2 regions of the Fodinibius salicampi genome follow, and region 2 is predicted to be linked to the other one. Evidence: riboswitches for the same ligand, from Rfam matches in the RefSeq annotation. Region 2 holds a riboswitch; the other holds the start of a gene.
The links. Region 2 has a riboswitch for cobalamin ahead of ABEB05_RS01755 (ABC transporter substrate-binding protein). Riboswitches for the same ligand answer to the same signal wherever they lie in the genome.
Positions count from the first base shown of each region.

Region 1: linked by a shared signal. The riboswitch ahead of metE (5-methyltetrahydropteroyltriglutamate--homocysteine S-methyltransferase) and the one ahead of ABEB05_RS01755 (ABC transporter substrate-binding protein) in region 2 are both predicted to bind cobalamin.

Region 1 covers NZ_BAABRS010000001.1:636,968-647,548, forward strand. Annotated here, with positions in the region: gene ABEB05_RS02580 (hypothetical protein) at 1-988, shown strand, start outside; gene ABEB05_RS02585 (hypothetical protein) at 985-1,503, opposite strand; gene ABEB05_RS02590 (hypothetical protein) at 1,642-1,785, shown strand; gene ABEB05_RS02595 (tetratricopeptide repeat protein) at 1,879-2,433, opposite strand; gene ABEB05_RS02600 (YegP family protein) at 2,540-2,716, opposite strand; gene ABEB05_RS02605 (hypothetical protein) at 2,868-3,065, opposite strand; gene ABEB05_RS02610 (3-keto-disaccharide hydrolase) at 3,173-3,817, opposite strand; gene ABEB05_RS02615 (DNA-binding domain-containing protein) at 4,211-4,909, opposite strand; cobalamin riboswitch at 5,468-5,672, shown strand; gene metE (5-methyltetrahydropteroyltriglutamate--homocysteine S-methyltransferase) at 5,818-8,145, shown strand; gene ABEB05_RS02625 (ribonucleotide-diphosphate reductase subunit beta) at 8,200-9,186, shown strand; gene ABEB05_RS02630 (ribonucleoside-diphosphate reductase subunit alpha) at 9,389-10,581, shown strand, end outside.
Region 2 covers NZ_BAABRS010000001.1:423,398-433,978, reverse strand. Annotated here, with positions in the region: gene ABEB05_RS01765 (ABC transporter ATP-binding protein) at 1-374, opposite strand, end outside; gene ABEB05_RS01760 (iron ABC transporter permease) at 374-1,438, opposite strand; gene ABEB05_RS01755 (ABC transporter substrate-binding protein) at 1,438-2,628, opposite strand; cobalamin riboswitch at 2,654-2,886, opposite strand; gene ABEB05_RS01750 (amidase) at 3,093-4,757, shown strand; gene ABEB05_RS01745 (efflux RND transporter periplasmic adaptor subunit) at 4,958-6,019, shown strand; gene ABEB05_RS01740 (efflux RND transporter permease subunit) at 6,056-9,364, shown strand; gene ABEB05_RS01735 (efflux RND transporter permease subunit) at 9,366-10,581, shown strand, end outside.

The DNA of each region.
Region 1 (10,581 bases), 210 kb from region 2:
GAAGGTATCTTATACCTATAGAAGTGAAGAGGAAGACTCGGCAGAGATTGTCAATATAGCAGCTATTTTACCAGGGACTCAGCTCGAAAGCAAAGAAAGGATGTACGTGGTAAGCGGACTGTATGATGCCGCTCAATCAGATAACAAGAATGATATCCGCCATATTCCTAATATGGGTGTTATTATGGAGCTGGTACGGACGATGTCTGAGCATGAATTTGATGCTACTCTTGTTTTTTTAATTTCAGTGGACAGAAAGAAAAACCGTACCGGGACAGCGCATTTTATTAAGGGAATCCAGAAATATAACCTGCATATCGCAGGCTTAGTTTTAAATGATTTAGCCAGCTACAAGCATAGGGCCAATAAGTACAAAAACGAAGTCCGGATATCGGTACCGCGGATATCTGGCGGAGAAAACCAAAACACCAATAATGACCTCCAGTCGCGAGAGCTGGGACAATATTTTTATGAAATGTCCGAACAGTTTGTACCGCATATTTCTGTTGAGGTAGTGGAAAGGGAAGATACGGAAAGAGAATTATTTGCGGATTTCAATGAATATCCTGTAGTACGATTGGATCCCCCCGGACAGGAGGACCGAGAAAGGGAAGAAGTTCCGCCTGCAAATGCGGCACGCTACGTTGACTATAACTATCTTCATCAGGTTGTTAAATTAAATGCTGCCGTACTCAGTACCTTGGCAAATGCACCTGCCGGACCAAGTGAGGTGCGCGCTGACATTGCCCAGTCGGATGATAATATTAGCTTGCAATGGGAGCCGAATAACGAACCTGATTTAAAAGGATATGAAGTTGTCTGGAGAGCAATGGATGAACCCTATTGGACAGATTCTGAGTTTGTCGGTGATACCACAGCCTTTACCTTAAAAGGAGTTTCAACAGAAGACCTTTTTTTCGGAGTCCGTGCTGTTGATCGCTATGATCATAAAAGCCCGGCCGCATTCCCTATGTCAATTCAAGATTAGGTGGTGGTCTTACTATTATATTCTTGCTGCTCCTCATCAATCCATTTCCGAACCTCAGATAATTCGTCTTGTTTAAATAAGAGCGGCCGCCCCCGGTATTTGATTAGAGGAGATTTATGCTGTTCTTCTTTAAAGTTGACTTTGAGTATGGCCGATTGCGGATGCAAATAGTGGGTCCAAAAGGGGAGGTCATTGGACGTAGGCAGGATCGATTGAATCGCAGAGCGATCGAACTGTTCGTTTAGCACTTCCTTTTCGTTTTGGACATAGGAGATTAGCAGATATTTGGAGTTAAAACTGAGTTCTACTTCCATAGGCGATTCCATAAGTTTTAACGTACCAAAGACGGTAAGCGTAAAAAATATAAAGGTAACCAACCGAAGTATCCCTATCCACAGAGGATCGGGGATATTCCAGAACAGGATAAAAAACAGGATGGTTAACATTGCAGAAGCAAAAGTGCCTTTACGCCATATATCATGGCGTTGCTCATATATTATCATTGATCTGTCCATAAAAAGCCATGTATTTCTTTATTTACCCGTACCCCTATAAGATAGCTGATAGCTTTTAAAGGAAAAAATGACCTTTATTTTGGAAATAACCCCTAAGAGCTATAATTTGATTTAAAAGGCCAACAAATAGGAGTCGTTATGGATAAGAAAAAAGTTCAGAAAAAGAAAGAGATGTCAGATGAACAGGCAATAGCGGTTTCTGTACTACTCATTGGCGCTGGTGCTGCAGCTGCAATTTATGCGCTTGTTCTTCTCTTTAATTATTTCTTTCCCGGATTTTAGTTTTGGGAGGCATCTAACGGTATCAAAATTCCGGAAAATTTTAAAGAAGCCACATCGCAAATCATATAATTCCATGCAGTATTTTAAATCCTTTTAAAAATACTGCTTTAGAAAATGACCGGCTTCCGGATGGTCTAATTCCTTTGCCCTGAGAAAGTCTTCCCGTGCATTATCCATTTGTTCCCGGAGCATATAGCTGCATCCCCGATTAAAATGAGCATTGGCAAAGTCATGATCTAATTGAATTGCCCGGCTGAAACATTCGATTGCTTTTTTATGATTTGAATGTTGATTGGCAGCAATGAGCCCCAACCCATAGTGAGCCAGGGCATTGTTATCATCGAGGGCAACTGATTTTTTGAAATATTTTTCAGCCCTTTCTGCTTTATTCAGGCTCATATAATAGCTGCCGGCAATTTGATGCAGCTCACTATCCTCAGGGACCTGCTTTAAAGCAAACTGTAGGAATTCCTCTGTTTCCTGGTTCTTCTCCCTGTCAATTTTAATTATGAGCTTATTTTTGAGCGCCTTTTTATGACCGGGTTCTCTGTTAAGTACCTGGTTGAAAAGACGCAGCGCCTGTTCGTAGTTCTTTTTCCGGAGGAAAGACTCCCCGCGGTTGTAAATACGTTCTGTTCGTTGTCCCATTAATTTGTTTTGAGTGTGATATTACTAAAGAATAGCAGCTAAAAAATAAAAAGGCTGCCTATTGGTCGTAAAATAGACAGCCTCGTTTAATGCGTTTTAAAATGGCCTAATAGGAATTGCTGCGAGTATAACTGGTGCAATTACCATTTTCTTTGCCATCTTTCTTACATTCTTCTTTGTCCTCAAATCCGCCATTGGAGTACGCTTCTATATCGCCGTTTTTGGCTGTTCTTCGCCATCTCCATTCTCCTTTGGCATCTTTATAAATTTCACATCTAGGCATAAAAAGTGCTGTTCTTTTGGGTTATGTATTGACAATCATGCTTTTTAAAAAATAAACTGCATATATCTATTTACAAAAAAAATGTCTGTTTAATTCCGTGTTTTTGACAAACTAAAGCGTAATCCTAAACTATCCACTGATAGGGCATCTTTTAAGGTAGAAGCTTGAAATTATAATCCACATTTTCCTTTACTTCTATTCTTGGCAGATCTACCTGGGTATCGTTTTCTTCGGCCTCCTTCAAAAGAGCTTGGTGAAAATCTTTGGAAAGCAAAAGCCGGTGGTACTCAGTTCCTTCTTCGTAAATATAATCTGTAATTGCATCACGCAGTCGGTTCATCTTTTCCATAACATTCAATGGGTTAGATTAATTTTCTATCAGTTCTGTTACTAATGTAAAGAGGTTCGAGCGTTAAATCAGCCTTCCCTGCGATTTAACGCTCGAATAGTATTGATTTATGGCAGGGGTTTTACCTTTATGTTTTTGTAGTACACCACACTTTCTGGGTCGTGTCCCTGCAGGGCAAAGGTACCGCTATCGAGTACGCGTCCCTCGCGGTCCACATTTTCCGGTTCGGTATACTCAATGAGGGTCTCTCCATCCAACTTCACCGTAACGTTTTTATCTTGGACCTTGATGTGCAATGTAAACCATTCACCGTCTTTGGCGGGAGCATCATTCATGATGTCTTTCACGGCATAGAGACTGGCGGTTTTTCTTGGATCATCATCAGTATTATTAACCTGTACTTCATACCCCTTTTCCGGCCAGCCTTCTTCCTGGTATTCGGTGTGGAAGTAGATGCCCGAATTAGATCCTTCGGTCGTTTTTACATCCGCTTGGAACTCAAAATTCGTGAAATCATGATTTTCCACAGGTCCCGAATAAAACAGGTGTGCGCGGGGACCATCAACTTTAATGATTCCATCTTCTAACGAAAAGGTCTCCGGATTTTCACCGGCCTGCCAATTTTCCAGTGTTTCACCGTCAAACAGGGAAATCCATTCTCCGTTTGTTTCCTGCGCCGAAGAGGAGAACGCTCCGCCCAGCACCATTGCGATGACAATCATTGCGGTCATTACTTTGATCGAAAATTTCATAATAGTTTAATATGCCTTATAAGTTCGTGTTATACTTTCCCATCAAGGGACAAGCGGTTTATTAATAGCTACCTTACCATACGCATTTTAACCCGTTCCTTCAACTTGTAATATCCTTGTAGAGGATTCTTACAGGCCGAGAGGGGCAGTATACCCCTACTAATAATGCTCACTGCCATGGGAATGATATTCTAAAAGTTATTAGTATAACTTTCTCACTGTTATACTAATAACACTACCTATGTTACCCTAATAACTGTAATACTGTTATCTAAATAACTCTGTGTAAGTTATACTGATAACAGTGAAGTTACGTCGGTTAGGGGGAACGTTACGCAGAATTACAAAGGATAATTCATTCAATATCCTACTAAAGCAAAGGCGGGAGGAGGATCAGGCTAGCTGGAGTTTAGTATCAAGTCTTCCCGATCGAATTTCGGATGAGCTGTGCATTATTGCCCGTATTTCTAGCCGGTAACTGTCAGCCGTGAGGGTATCGGGAATGGCAAAGATCAGCTCTTTGGGCATATTCCGGATGAATCTGTTTACGCGAATCTCTGTACCGTCATGGCTGATAAAGAATACCCCTTGCTGTTTGTCATCCGGATCTGTTTTTAAACGGTAACCACGGACGATAGCGATGCTTCCGGGGGTGAGCAATTCGTTTTTCGTATCGGAATCCACATCTAAAAACCGGGTGATGGCGGGGCGGGGAATATGTCCGTTTACTTTTTCCAGTCGAAGCTTTCCGGGAAGGGTTTTTAAACGCAGCCCACAGTTACAGTTGATATGCAACTGGTGGCGACTAGGATCGAAGTAATCTTCATGATCTTTAAAAATACCCGAGATAGACAGGCTGATATTCATCAGGGGAGTATCAATACGGTGGCCGCGGGAAAGAGCACGTTCAATGGCCGCTTCATAGTTTTCGAGCGTGGCCAGTGCATCGGCTTTAGTTATCGTTGATCCCCGGCTGATCATTTCATCAATAATATCTTCCATCGAAAGGCTTTTCCCGTGCCGGACGATAGCCCGGTGGTCGTTCGGTTTATTGGTCAGATGGTTGGGGTAAAGGGCGTAGGTAATGGGCATAGCTTTTTGTTTGTTTTGAACGTTTATGGGTTGTAATAAATCACCCGTGTCATTCTGAATTTATTTCAAGCTCTGGAGGCGTTAGTATCTGCAATAAATGCTGAAATGGTTTGCATGATATAGTAGTTATGCTCTTTCTCAATAAGTAAGATCCTTTTGGAGGGGAATCCTTACAGATTTTTTGGCCCATATCGGGATTCTGTTAAACCTGTTTATTCAGGAGGTTATTGATAGGACAGGTTGCCAATCCGTTTGGACTGGTTAACAACTCGTCCTGTAAAGCGACCCAGGGCTATAAGTGTTTATAAATAACTGGGTAAAAGGGACAGGAAATAAGTAGCGCGGGAATTAATTCCCGCGCTATTGACTCATACATATAGCTGTTTCAAGTTTACAATGCAGACCCACAACAGAACCTACTGATTATAACTATGCACACTGGTTTTCCATGAAACCACTTTGGTGCCATTTATACATCGAAACTTTCCTCCGGAATGTTAACAACTTAGGCTAAATGTGGAAAAGTAATCGTTGACAATGAACGCCGAAGCTGTTTTCTTAAAAGTAAGATTTAAAGGTGTCCCGACCACGGTCGGGGTGAAAAGGGAATCCGGTGATTCCTGAGAAGGAGAATCCGGAGCTGTTCCCGCAACTGTAATCCGATAGATTTCTTTGTTAAGCCACTGTCTCAGCCCCAAAAGAGATGGGAAGGATCAAGGAAATTTCGGTAAGCCAGGAGACCTGCCTTTAAATTGAGTAAACGAGGCCTTCGGGAGTTAAGGCGTTGTTGAAAGACAGGAACGGCGTAGGTCTTCATTATGGTTTATGTGATATTTTTTATCTCCTGTCTTATCAACGTTTTAGCGTTCTCACCTCGTATAATTATAAGCTAAAACAAGGTATTACTCATGCTTACTCACAACCTCGGATACCCGCGGATAGGTATCAACAGAGATCTTAAAAAAGTCGTAGAATCTTATTGGAAAGGCGATATCAGTAAATCAAAACTGGTGGAATCCACCGAAGCCCTTCGGGTGATGCACTGGACCAAACAGAAAGAAGCCGGCATAGACTGGGTGCCGTCGAATGATTTCTCACTCTATGACCAAGTGCTGGATACGGCGCTGCTGGTGGGGGCTATCCCGGAGCGCTACCAGGAGTTGTATGACCAGGAGAATGACAAAATCCTGAGCTATCCCATTGATACTTATTTTGCCATGGCACGGGGCATACAGGATGAAGATCATGACATCTCGGCCATGGAGATGACCAAATGGTTCAATACTAATTATCACTACATCGTCCCGGAGTTTTCGGCCGATCAGACCTTCCAATGTCTTTCATCAAAAATATTTGACGAGTACGAGGAAGCCAAAGCCGTGGGCGTAATTACAAAGCCCGTGCTTATTGGTCCGGTCAGCTTCTTGCTGCTGGGCAAGGAAAAGGAGGGAGGCGGTGATTTTCACCGCCTAGACCTGCTAGATAAGCTGCTGCCTGTATACCAGGAAATTTTGGATAAGCTCGAGCGGATGGGCGTCGAGTGGGTGCAGATCGAAGAGCCGTTTCTTTCTCTGGACCTTGATGGAAAAGTCAAGAAGGCCTATCGGAAAGCCTATCAAAAACTGGATGAAGACCTGGGAGAATTAAACTTGCTGCTGACGACCTATTTTGAGGGTCTCGGTGAAAATTCGGATCTGGCGTGCGAACTACCGTCAGACGGCCTTCATATCGATCTGGTAGAAGATCAGAATCAGCTGGAAGTGGTGCTTGATAAAATGAATGGGGAGCAAGTGCTTTCCCTGGGATTGATCAACGGACGGAATATCTGGAAAGCAGATCTTGAAAAAGCAGCAGAGATTATTGACCAGGCTGAGGAAGCAATTGGAAGCGACCGGCTTTGGATAGCACCTTCGTGCTCGCTGCTGCACTGTCCGGTGGATCTGGAGCAGGAAACGGATGAGACGGCGCTGCCTGCCGAGGTCAAGCGCTGGATGGCTTTTGCCAACCAGAAACTGGACGAGCTGTCCCTGATGAAGAAGCTCGCAGAGGATTCGTTGACAGACGAAGAGCAGGAACTTGTAAGGGCGCACCAGGCAGATCTGGCTGACAAAGGAGAGTCAGCGCTGGTGCATAATCCCGATGTGCAGGAGCGCATAGAGAATCTGGATGATGGTATCCTACACCGCGACCATCCCTACAGAGAACGAAAAAAGGTACAGCAGAAACATCTGGATCTGCCGGACCTGTTCCCCGCTACCACCATTGGGTCCTTCCCGCAAACTAAAGAAGTCCGGCAGTGGCGAGCGGATTACAGAAAGGGAAAGTTATCCTGGGAAGAGTACGAACAGCATATCAAAGAGGCGATTGATAAACTGATCCAAAAACAGGAAGAGATTGGCTTGGACTTGCTGGTCCACGGTGAATTCGAGCGCAATGATATGGTAGAATATTTCGGTGAGCAGTTTGCCGGATTCGCTTTTACCCGCAACGGCTGGGTGCAAAGCTATGGCACCCGCGGGGTAAAGCCGCCCATCATTTATGGCGATATCCACCGTCCGGAAGCCATCACTGTCAAATGGTCCTCGTACGCCCAGTCCCAAACTGACCAGCCGGTCAAAGGAATGCTCACGGGTCCGGTAACCATCCTGCAATGGTCCTTTCCGCGCGACGACCAGCCCTGGTCTGAAACCGCTAAGCAGATTGCCCTGGCCATCCGCGATGAAGTAAAAGACCTGGAGGAAGCCGGCATACAGGCTATCCAGATTGATGAACCCGCTTTCCGGGAAGGGTTGCCATTGCGGCGTGACGATTGGGATCGTTATCTGGAATGGGCGGTAGATGCCTTCCGCATGGCTTCTACGGTGGTAGAGGACCAAACACAGATCCACACTCATATGTGCTACTCGGAGTTTAATGATGTGATCGAACATATTGCCCGCTTGGATGCGGATGTGATCTCTATGGAGACTTCCCGTTCCCAGATGGAGCTGCTGGATGCCTTTGTGGAGTTCGAATATCCCAATGAAATAGGTCCGGGTGTCTACGATATCCATTCTCCGCGGGTGCCTTCAACCGACGAGATGGTCGCGCTGCTGGAAAAGGCTGCGGATGTACTTGAGCCTGAACAGATCTGGGTAAACCCCGACTGTGGACTTAAAACCAGAGGCTGGGAAGAGACGCTGCCGTCGCTGGAAAATATGGTGGAAGCAGCCCGCCTGATGCGGGATAAAGTATAAAATTTTAATCTATACGGACGTAGCATACTACGTCCCGACAAAATCTATTTATTTATGAACAACAAACTAATAGGACGCACTTCAGTACGTGATAATATTAAACTCAGTGAAGATCCCTCATATCCCATTTTCAAGGAGCTCTACGAAAAACAAAAAAAAGCGATCTGGTTTCCGGAGGAGCTGAATATCCAGCAGGATGCGCTTGACTATCACTCGCTTTCGGATGATGAAAAGGATCTCTTTGATACGGCTGTGGGCTACTTCTGCTCCTCGGAGCTGCTGGTACAGAATGTGCTGGTAAACTCCTTCTTTCCGCTGCTCACCGATCCACACGCCAAGATGAGCTTCAGCACGCAGCTGTTTATGGAGAATATCCACAGCGATTTCTTTGAGATTGTGCTGCAGTCATTCGGTATGGACCGCGAGAAGATGTACGATGTAGCCTTTGATGACCCCATCCTGCGCAAAAAGCAGTCGCTGATTGTGGATGAGATCGACAAGATCAGCTATGAGAAGATCGATCCGGAAACGCTTGAAGGACAGAAGCAGGTCCTGCGGGCCATTTTACTGAATAACATTATCCTGGAAGGGATTTTCTTTTACTCCTCTTTTGCACATTTCTTCGCCCTCAAAGATATGGCCAAGATGAAGAATGTGGTCTCCGGGGTAGAACTGGTGCTGATTGACGAGTCGTTGCACCTGCAGAACGGTATTGAGGCAATCCTGATTATGCTGGATGAAAATCCGGAGATTGTGGAAGATACCGAGTACGTGCAGGATATACGGGACATCATTTTGGAGGGAACCGCCCTGGAAATAGAATACGTGAAACATAAGTTCGGAGACCGTACGATCCTGGGAATTTCTTACGGTGAACTGGAGCGCTACCTGAAGTATATCACCGACCGGCGCCTGCAGGAATTGGGTTTTCAGCAGGAGTTCCACATCAACGAAAATCCCCTGCGATTCCTACAGAAGGAAGATGTAAAGAAGCTGATCAACTTCTTTGAGGTATCCTCAACCGAATATACGAACTATTGATATAGCACCCTATAGATATTGTAAAGACCACTTTCAAAGAGCAAGCAGTCTATTAACCCTTTATAAGGTAACCCCCACAGTTGACAGGAAATGATACTACCGGGCAAAAAAGCTCGGTGGAGACAAAACCCTTGACAAGTGGCAACGAGTAGGGGCTGTGCGGATTAACCTTCAATATTTAACCTTTCAACCTTTCAACACTATGAAAAGAACTGTCATAAAGCGCGACGGAACGGAAGAACCGTTCAGAACACAGAAAATTATTAACGCCATTTTTGAAATTATAGAAGGACTGGAGGTAGAGGACGACTACGAGCTGGTCTTTCTGATCATGAAAGAACTGGACCTAAAAGTCCCGGAGCGGGTGTCCACCGAAGAGCTCGACCGGCTGGTGCTGAAGGCTATAGAACAGCTCATTCCTAAACACCCGGTCTACGATACCCTGGCCACAAGGCAGTTGTTGAAGCTCATTAACAAGCGAATTGACCGGCGACTGGATAGCTTCCGGGAATACCTGAAAAAAGGATTTGAACAGGAGCTGCTGCATGAACGGCTCAAAGCGTTCGATTTTGATCTTCTGGAGCAGTCGGTCAACTTTGAGCGGGACAGCCTGCTTGGTTATTTTGGCTTAACGACCATGAATGACCGTTATCTGATGAAAAACCGCGATGGTGAGGTCATGGAGAAACCGCAATGGTTTTTTATGCGGGTGGCCATGGGCATCGGTAATTCCAACGAGGAGATCGTCAAGATCTACAACAAGCTTTCAAAGCTGGAGTACCTGCATTCCACGCCAACATTGTTTAATTCGGGTACCGTTACCTCGCAATATTCTTCCTGCTATGTGAGCGTTATCGATGACTCCTTGGATTCGATTATGGACAAGGCACGCGAGACGGCATTCCTGGCCAAATATGCCGGGGGTGTGGGGACGGATGTCAGTCGTATCCGGGCTACGGGTTCGAATATTGCTTCGCTGAATGCACCCTCATCCGGGGCCATTCCCTTTATAAAGATCTTTGATACGCTGGTTAACTCCATCCAGCAGGGGGGACGCCGCCGCAGCTCGCAGGTAATCTCCATGCAGCCCTGGCACCTGGATATCGATGGTTTCCTGGATCTGCGGGAAACCACGGGCAACGCCTATTTTAGGACACCATCGCTCAACACGAGCTTATGGATGCCCGACGAAATGATGCGTCGAATTGACCAGGGAGAGCCGATCTACCTGTTTGATCCCGGTGAGTGTTCCGAACTGGTAGATGCCACAGGCGATGACTTCAAAAAGAAATATGAGCAGCGTATTGAGCAGGCCGAAGTCAATGAGTTGGAGCAATTTAGGAAACTGGACAGCCAGGATTTTTTCAAGAAGTATCTCTTCAAGCTGGCGAAAAC
Region 2 (10,581 bases):
CGCTTATCCAGAGAACCAAACCATCCCGTATAGGGAGATCGGCCGAAAGAAACCAGCTCCCGGACGGTCAAGTTACCTATGGTAAGCTGATCCGTTAGAACGGTACTTATCTTTTTGGAAATGTCTTTATTGGTAAGTTGAGCCATCGACTCTCCCAGCAAACTTATTTCACCATTTAACGGTGGATGAAGTCCGGCAAGTGTTCGGATTAAGGTGGATTTCCCCGATCCATTGGGCCCTAACAAACATACCACCTGCCCGCTCTTCAGCGATACATCAATACCAGCAGCCACCGTTTTAGGGGCTTCCCTTCCCCGACCGGAGAATCCGATACTTAATTTCTCTGTAGATATGATAGGCTTATGGGGATCCATTAAAATGAGGCCTGTAAATTTTTGCGTTGAATGATCACCCAGATTACAACCGGGGCGCCAATCATGGACGTAACGGCGCTAATAGGTAAAGTAGTTGCAGTCCCGGGTACCTGGGCAATAATATCACAAACAAGCAGGAGCAGCGCGCCCATCAGCAATGTCCCGGGTATCAGCACCCGGTGTTCATTTGTGCCGAATAGAGAGCGCGTGAGATGTGGCACTGCAATACCTATGAATCCAATCGGGCCACAAAAAGCAGTAATGCCCCCCGCTAAAAGACTTGTGCTTATGATAATCCATATCCGGGAAGAGGTGACGGATAAGCCCATACTTCGGGCGTAACTTTCTCCCAATAGCAAGCCATTTAGTGGTTTAACAAGTAACAACGCTATTAAAGTGCCTACAATGGTAACAGCGCCCAGGATCCAAAGCTGTTCCAGCGGCACTCCACCCAGGCTTCCAAAGGTCCATATAAGGTAATCCTGTATCTGTTCGGGCCGGCTAAAATACTGCCAGATACTCACGAGAGCGATCGTCATGTTTCCAACCATTAGTCCGATGATGAGCAGCGTTACATTATCTCGTACTTTGATGGAGATCAACAGAATAAGCAGCAGTACGCCCGCCGAACCGAGGCTGGCCGCAATAACAATCAGCCAGCTGCCCATTGCCGAAAGCTGCTGAATGGCAAAGATACTGGTGATGGTCCCTCCAGCCAGCATTACGATAGCCACTCCCAGGCTGGCCCCGGCGGTTATCCCCAATACAGAGGGACCTGCCAGGGGATTCCGGAAGAGGGTCTGCATTAATAATCCTCCCAGGGATAGCGCACTGCCAGCCAAAATTGCAGTGACCGCACGGGGAATACGAATATTGATCACAATTTTCTGCCATGAGTCGCGGACCGATCCATCACCCAGTAGCACTTGTACAATCTCGTGTAGAGGTATATCCACCGAACCCAGTGCCAGGTTAAGCAGAAATAGCCCTGCCACTCCGCCAATAAGCAGAAAGAAGTAAAGCGGACGCATGCCCGTGCGATATTGCGTCGATTGCTCAGCCATCACTCAACTTGTTTGTAGTAATACAGAGAGTGCTCAGGCAATACATCGGGATGAAAGATCTTGATATAATCAGCCAGCAATATTTCGGGATGCACCACGCCCGACTCCCAATAGTCATTACCCCCACTTTCGTTTGTGCGTCGGTTATTGTTGTAGATCTCACCCGTTTTATAGGGGTTAAAATCTTTAAACCGGGAATCTTTGTCCAAAATATCTTCCTTGGTTTCGGCTGTTCCGGGATTGATCCAAATATCGGCTTCGAGTCCGACCTCATAGACCACTTCAAAACTCTTGCGGAGTCCGCCTGTGTCATGTTCATCATACCATGGGTAATCTGCGCCGGCATCTTTGAGAAACTGGGCCGTAAAGCTGTCTCCGCCCGACACAAACCACGCGCCTTTATACGGCATATTATTGATCACCAGTGGCATCTTATCCACCGTATCGACCTTTGCCTTTAGCCGGTTATATTTTTCGGCCACCTGTCCAAATTTCTCATTCGCGAGTTTCTCTTTATTTAGCAGAGCGGCCAGCACTTTTACCCACTCAGCCTTCCCCAGAGGTGTTGTTTCGAGCCATTCCGAGTTTACCATCACGTTGATGTCGGAATCCATAAGCACTTTGTAATTGTCAAACTGCGACGACTGCCCACCCGATATCATCATTAAATCAGGATCGAGCGATAGCACTTCTTCTTTGTTTAGTTCACCTTGTGGCAAGCTCACTATGTTACCTTCTTCGATACCCTGCCGAACTTTTTTATGATAGACATAATTGGCGCCAGCCATACCGGTAATTATATCGATGGTTCCGAGCATATCTGTAAGTCCGATATGCGTAGCTGATGTGGCCAACAGGCTTTTAATGGGGATTGCGATCTCTTCAGCACCTTCAACCTGCACTTCATCACTTAACTCTCTGGGCACCAATGCGTAGCGGAGTGTATCCACCTGATCCTGAAAAGGCTTTATTATCTCGAGCAGCTTGTGATTGTTATGATAGCTGATGCGAAATCCTTCGGCGTACTTGGCTTGCACCTTATGAGAAAAATGAACTGAATCGGCGGTTACCGCAGGCTGGGTTTGATCCGGATGTTCCGACTGACAAGCTGCTCCCGAAAGAAGCAATAAAATGAAATATCCGACCAAAAGTATGAATGTACAGGGCTGGTACAAGCGCGTGCAAATCATGGATCAGCTTTTCTCCCGAAAGCGTTTTCCGTCATCAATACTGGCAGGTCTTCTGGCTTACTCCACTTTAAACAACCTTCCCGCCCGTTTTAGAAAACGAAACAGTGGTTATCGAAGGATTTAAAGCGTTAAGGAGCTTACAGCAGCGGGGACTGCTTCGGACTTTCCTTACAGGTTTAATTATAAGAAGCACCGAATTCCCTTTTAACCGCATTATCTCACAAATAAATAATACGGACCCATATCGAATCAGTACGTTAAAAATAACTTGAGGAAGAAAATAATAGTCTGATCTGTCATAAGCTAATACCTTTTTCAAATGCACTTATCCATAGTTTGCTTTCTATCCGGTTACCTTCGGGCCAAATTAGTTCTAACTACCACAAGTTACCTGAATACGCTTCTTTTTAGTTTTGATAGGTTATATTAATATTGTTTTCACTTTACAATTAAAATTTACCCGCATGGGCAAGCGAATTTACACCTTACTACTTGGACTTTTTTTGGGATTCCTGCTGGCATTTACTTCCGTACATTTCATCAACGATGATATTACTTCCAATGTAATTAGTGAAGCCTCTAAAATAATCGGTATAGAGTTTACCCAAGCTGAACAGGATTCCATGATTACCGAACTCGAAAGTAACCTAGAGGCTTACCAATCATTGCGTAAACTTAAGTTGGATAACAGCATCCCTCCCGCTTTAAATTTCAATCCCATTCCCGCAGGACGTACCTTCGACACTACAGAAAAACCTATAGAATGGCATATTCCCCACGATGTAAATCTACCGGAAAACCAGGCTGATCTTGCCTTTTATAGCATCAGGCAACTTGCCTCACTCATCCGGCAGCATAAAATTACGTCGGTAGAGCTCACCAAATTTTTTTTGGATCGGATCGTCCAGTACGATGATACGCTCCAGGCAGTAATCACCGTTACCGAGGAACTGGCTTTGGAACAAGCCCAAAAGATGGATGAAGAACTGGGAAACGGGGAATATCACGGTCCCCTGCACGGAATACCCTATGGACTGAAGGACCTGTTTGCTGTTGAAGATTATAAAACGACATGGGGTGCTGAACCCTATAAAGACCAGATCCGTAATGAAACAGCGACGGTTGCCAAAAAGCTGGAAGAAGCCGGAGCAGTGCTTATTGCTAAAACGACCCTGGGCGCACTTGCGTACGGTGATGTCTGGTTTGGAGGCACCACCCGCAACCCATGGAATCTCGATCAGGGTTCCAGTGGCTCCTCCGCAGGATCTGCAGCCGGTACTTCTGCCGGCTTTTTTCCCTTTGCCATTGGGACAGAAACGTGGGGATCAATTATCTCCCCCGCAAACAGAACCGGGGCTACGGGCCTGCGTCCTACTTTCGGACGTGTAAGCCGCCACGGAGCAATGGCACTGAGCTGGAGCATGGATAAAGTAGGTCCCCTCACCCGATCAGTAGAAGATGCTGCTATTGTCTTTGATGCCATTCGAGGTCCCGACGGCAAAGATCAGACGGTTGTTGACCTCCCCTTTAATTACACTCCAGATGTGAATTTGAGTGAACTTACTATCGGTTATTTAAAATCAGCTTTTGAAAGTGATTATGATAACCAAAAGCGCGACAGCCTCACCCTGGCTACGCTCAAAGATCTGGGCGCCAAACTTACTCCTATGGAGCTGCCAGATTATCCTACCGGGGACCTTAGCTTCATTCTAATGGCTGAAGGAGCCGCCGCTTTTGACCAGCTTACGCTGAGCGATAAAGATGATGAAATGGTGCGGCAGGGCAAGTCGGCATGGCCCAATCTCTTTCGATCTGCCCGCTTTATACCGGCTGTTGAATATATACAGGCCAACAGAGCCCGACAGGAACTTATCCGAAAAATGGATTCACTGATGCACGAAGTAGATCTCTATATCTCTCCGACTTATGGAGGAAATAATCTTTTATTAACCAACCTCACGGGACATCCATCCGTTGTACTACCCAATGGATTTACTGATGAAGGCCAACCTACCAGTATTACCTTTATTGGAGATTTATTCGATGAGGAAACGCTTCTTGAAGTGGCAAATAAATACCAGCAGGCTACAGACTTTCACAGAGACCATCCCACTTTATTTACAAAGTAATTATCTGTTATCAAGGCATAGCCTATCCCATAGGCTCTAAACACTTATTTTACTTATAAATACTGATGTGCCTTAATCCAGTGCTATCTTAAAGTTACAGTCATTTTTTCCAATCGTTAAAAAAATTTATCGCAACTTTTAGTGATTCCTATTCGTAATCCCGAGTAGTTATCAAAATAAAATAATTTAAGCTCGGGACGATGTCGATAAAATATTTTACACAACTAATAATACTTGGCTTGCTGGGACTTTTCTCAGTTACTTTTTCTTCTTGCAGCTCCGAAACCCAATCCAAAAACATGACGGATGAAGATTCCACGGCCACTGTGCCTGTCGAAATTGCTGTTGCTAATTCCGGTGAAATATCGGCCTACTATTCCAGCACGGCGACTTTGGAAGCGGATGAAGAAGCCATGGTTGTAGCTAAAGTCAGGGGTATAGTTGAAAAGCTAAACGTTGAAGAGGGCGACATTGTAAATGCAGGTGATATTTTAGCAGAATTGGATGAGGAACAATTAGCACTGGAAACACAACGTGCCAAAGCAACGATGGACCGCCTAAAGAATGAACTCAATAGAAAGGAAGAACTTTTTCAAAAAGAATTAATTAGTGCCCAGGAATTTGAAAATGCTAATTATGAATACCAGGCACAAAAATCGGATTATGAACTTACCCTGTTGCAGCTGAAATATTCAAAAATCCAGGCTCCGATTAGCGGGGTCATTTCCGAACGGCTAATTAAAGCGGGAAATATGATCAATGTTGACCAAGAAGTCTTTAGAATCACAGATTTCGACCCCCTGCTGGCTATTTTACACATCCCTGAGCACGAGATGGATAAACTCAGCAAAGGACAACAAGCACTCATTCAGGTAGATGCCATACAGGGAGCAAGCTTTGAGGGAAAGGTTCTACGCGTAAGTCCGGTTGTAAATTCAGAAACCGGTACATTTAAAGTTACGGTATCTGTAAACGACCAGTCACGGCAATTGAAGCCGGGTATGTTCGGACGTGTTCGAATTGTATATGACACCCATCAGGATGCACTTTTAATTCCCAAGAATGCCGTGATAAGCGAAGATGGTATTAAAAGTGTTTTTGTTATTAACAATAAACTCGCATACCGAAGGAATATTAATACCGGCTATTCAAACGGGGATAACATCGAGGTTTTGGAAGGTTTAAATCCCGCTGATACCGTAGTAACTATTGGCCAAAGCAGCCTGCAAGACAGTGCTTTAGTTGAGATTGTCTCCTTTTAAAAACCAGCATTATATATCTTAACGGGGAGCCCGACTATGAATTTGATTGATTTTTCTATTCGCCGCAAAGTAACGATCGCCATGTTTACGATTGGGATTATCCTTTTTGGCTTTGTTTCACTGAGCAGACTTAATATCAACCTGCTGCCTGAACTCAGTTATCCTACGCTTACCGTCCGTACGGAATTTGAAGGAGCTGCGCCGGCAGAAGTTGAAAACCTTGTTTCCAAGCCAATTGAAGAGGCCTTGGGAGTCGTCAAGGATGTCCAGCAGGTACGATCTATTTCGCGGTCAGGTCAGTCGGATGTAACTCTTGAGTTTGCCTGGGGAACCGAGATGGATTTTGCCAGTATCGATGTTCGTGAAAAGCTTGACGCCCTGCAACTTCCGCTCGAAGTGGGTCGGCCGGTTATCCTCCGGTTTGACCCTACGCTCGATCCTATTATACGATATGCTTTCTTTATTGAGGATTCACAGTCGGAACGAAATCCTGAAGTCAACTATGCCACTTACCAGGATCAACAGCAATCGGAATATAATATCAACAAACTCAAGAGACTTCGACGCTTTGCCGACGATCAGATTAAGAAAGATCTGCAGGCAGCCCAGGGCGTAGCCTCTATTAAAATAAGCGGGGGACTGGAGGAAGAAATCCAGGTTGCTGTAAATCAATACCGGCTTGCCCATCTGAATATTCCAATGCAACAGATCACGCAGGTCCTCGGAGCTGAAAATGTAAACCTTTCCGGTGGACGACTGGAGGAAGGGACCCAACAATACCTGGTGCGTACACTCAACCAGTTCCAAACGGTTGATGACATTCGTAATGTAGTCATAACTACTCAAGAAGGCAGCCCGGTATATCTCAAAGATCTGGCAGAAATCAGCCAGGGATATAAGGAACGGGAGGCCATTACCCGGCTTAATGGTCAGGAAGCGGTTGAAATCGCTATTTATAAGGAGGGAGATGCCAATACGGTCAATGTGGCTGAAAATGTTAAATTAAAGATGGAAAACGTAGCACAACGTCTACCCGAGGGAATGGCTGTTACCAAGGTATATGACCAGTCTACTTTTATTTCTTCTGCTGTCAACGAAGTAGTGGATGCGGGGATTATCGGAGGTATTTTAGCAATCATAATATTATACCTATTCCTCCGCAACTTCTGGGCCACCGTCATCATATCACTGTCTATTCCTGTTTCAGTCATCGCCACATTCAATCTTATGTATGGCAATGATATCACCTTGAATATTATGTCCCTTGGCGGTATTGCATTAGGCATAGGCCTGCTGGTCGATAACTCTATTGTGGTACTTGAAAATATATCACGTCACCGGGATATGGGGAAAACACCCCTTCAGGCCGCCCGGGATGGAGCCGGTGAAGTTGGTACAGCTGTAATTGCTTCTACGCTTACAACCATAGCAGTATTCTTTCCACTCGTTTTTGTTCACGGCATTGCGGGACAATTATTCCGCGACCAGGCCCTTACGGTCACCTTTTCACTGCTTGCTTCGCTGGTCGTTGCCATTACCCTTATTCCAATGCTTTCCTCACTGGCGGGACGCGAAAAAACGGAGATTGAAAAGCCGGAATTGCGAGAACCCAAAACAAAGGTGGGGCGCTGGATGCGCAAAGCCCGAATCTTCATATTCGAAACAGTTCCCACCTTCTTTGTTGGAATAATCAGCAAATTGATACACGCCATTAGCAAGGGCATCATGTTTGTGCTTAATCCGCTCCTCAACCTTTTTGACAAAGGATTCACCTCCATTGAAGATCGATATCCTGCCCTTTTAAGCTGGTCCCTTCGTCACCGATTTATGGTTCTTTCCTTTGCCTTCATGTCATTGATAGGAAGTTTAATGCTGGTTCCTCAGCTGGGAATGGAACTTATCCCTTCATTATCACAGGGGGAATTTAACGTGGAATTCCAGCTGCCGCCCGGTACTCCGATAGAACAAACCGACCGTGCCCTTCAAAAAATTCAGCAAACGGCCGGAAATGTTTCTTCCATAAATACAACCTTTGCCGTAGCCGGTACGGGCAATAAAATGGATGCTAATCCCAACCAGGGCGGTGAAAACTGGGGGGAACTCAACGTTGCCCTGACAAGTGGAGCGGGACGAACGCTTGAAGAGAGCACTATGGGGGAAATTCGAACCGATCTTCAGCGTATTCCGGGACTAGAATATAAATTCTCCCGCCCTGCCCTGTTTACATTTGATACACCTGTTGAAGTGGAAATTTCCGGGTACAATCTGGACGACCTTAAAAAAGTCAGTGATCAAATGGTCCAAAGAATATCGGATAATTCTCGATTTACCGATATCAAATCAACTATGGAACATGGCAATCCTGAAATACAGATCACCTTTGACCGATCCAAAGCAGCAGCATTGGGACTACAAGTCCATGAAGTGGCAGATCTCGTAGTAAGCAAAGTACGCGGCGATGTTGCTACTCGTTATTCATGGAGAGATCAAAAAATTGATGTCCTCGTACGCGCCAAAGAGCAGGATCGCTCATCCGCTACTGATATACAAAACCTGATTATCAATCCCAACAGCAGCTCCCCGATACCACTTGCAAGTATTGCTGAAATCAAAAGAGCTACAGGTCCAAGCGAGATACGGCGCACGGCCCAACAGCGTGTAGCGGTTATTTCCGCTAATTTAAACTATGGAGATCTTTCCACAGCTGCTGAAGATATCCGTAGCATCATCAATCAAACAGTGATGCCGACCGGTATTCAGGCCCAAGTAAGTGGACAAAATGAAGAGATGACAAATTCTTTCGAATCTCTCCTATTCGCACTCTCACTGGCCGTATTTCTGGTTTACCTGGTAATGGCTTCACAATTCGAATCACTTTTGCACCCTTTTATCATCCTGTTTACGATTCCTTTGGCGCTTGTGGGTGCCATCTTGGGGCTTTGGATAACCGGTTCAACCATTAGCGTGGTAGTATTTATCGGTCTTATTCTACTGGCCGGAATAGTGGTAAATAATGCTATTGTACTCATTGATTTAATCAACCAATACCGCGAGCGCGGAATGGCAAAGATCAAGGCTATTCTCGAGGGAGGAAAATCAAGACTTCGCCCCATTTTAATGACTACCCTGACTACTACCCTTGGCCTGTTGCCATTGGCTATCGGTATAGGAGATGGCGCTGAGCTTCGTGCGCCTATGGCAATAACGGTCATTGCCGGTCTAGTGATTTCTACTCTTTTAACGCTGGTAGTTATTCCGGTAATGTACGCGATTATGGATCGCAAAGTATACAAACAACCCGCTGTTGCCGGGAATGAATCTATTCAAAAAGATCAGGGGGATTAAAATGAACTTCACAGACCTCTCCCTCCGCCGCCCGGTAACAACAATAATGATATTTATCAGTTTTGTCGTTATCGGGATTATTGCCAGCCGTATGGTACCATTGGAATATTTTCCGGATATCTCCTTTCCCGGGGCATATGTCTCGGTACCCTACTCCAATTCCACTCCGGAAGAAGTCGAACGAACCATTACACGGCCCATTGAAGAAGCTCTGGCTACCATCAGCGGGCTGAAGAGAATGAATTCTTCATCCAGTGAAAACCAGGCGGGTATTTTTGTAGAGTTTGAAATGGGATCTGATATCAGCCTGAAAGCGATGGAGATAAAAGAAAAAATCGACGGTGTGCGTAACCAGTTGCCAGATGATATGGAGCGCTTTTTTATAAATAAGTTTTCGGCACAGGACAACCCGATGATGAATCTTAGGCTCTCCTCTGAGCGCGATTTATCAAATGCCTACGAATTGTTGAACAGGAACTTAAAACAACGGATTGAACGCATACGGGGAGTCGCAAATGTGGACCTCTATGGAGTTGAAAAACGGCAAATTCGCATTGAACTTATTCCCGAACGACTTGAAGCCCATAACGTCAATTTAAATGAATTGGCACAGACCCTGCGGCAAAGTAATTTTTCAGTAACTGCTGGAAAAGTTGACGAAGCCGGTAAACGTTATATGGTACGTCCCACTGGTGAAATGACAAAACCTGATGAATTTGCTCAGCTGGTAATCGGTCCCAATAATTTACAATTACATGATGTGGCAACCGTTGGATATGGCAGTCCAGAACGAGAGTATGGCCGCCATCTGGATCAAAAATATGCCATCGGGTTGGATGTATTCAAAGAGTCAGGAGCAAATACGGTTGAGGTGGGTAACCGTGTACTTGCAGAAATCGGAGAAATCAACCAACTGCCCGAGATGAAGGGAATTAATATTTTCGAGATGCACAATCAGGCAACGGGTATCATCAGCTCCCTCACCGAGCTTTTGAAAGCCGGTCTCCTGGGAGCCTTCTTCTCTATTATCATTCTGTATCTGTTTCTGCGCAGGATCAGCACTACCTTAATTGTGGCGCTTGCTGTCCCCTTCTCACTGATAGTTACGCTCGGACTTCTTTATTTTATGGATCTTTCCCTAAACATTCTTTCGATGATGGGACTTATGCTGGCGGTTGGAATGCTGGTCGATAACGCAGTAGTGGTAACCGAGAATA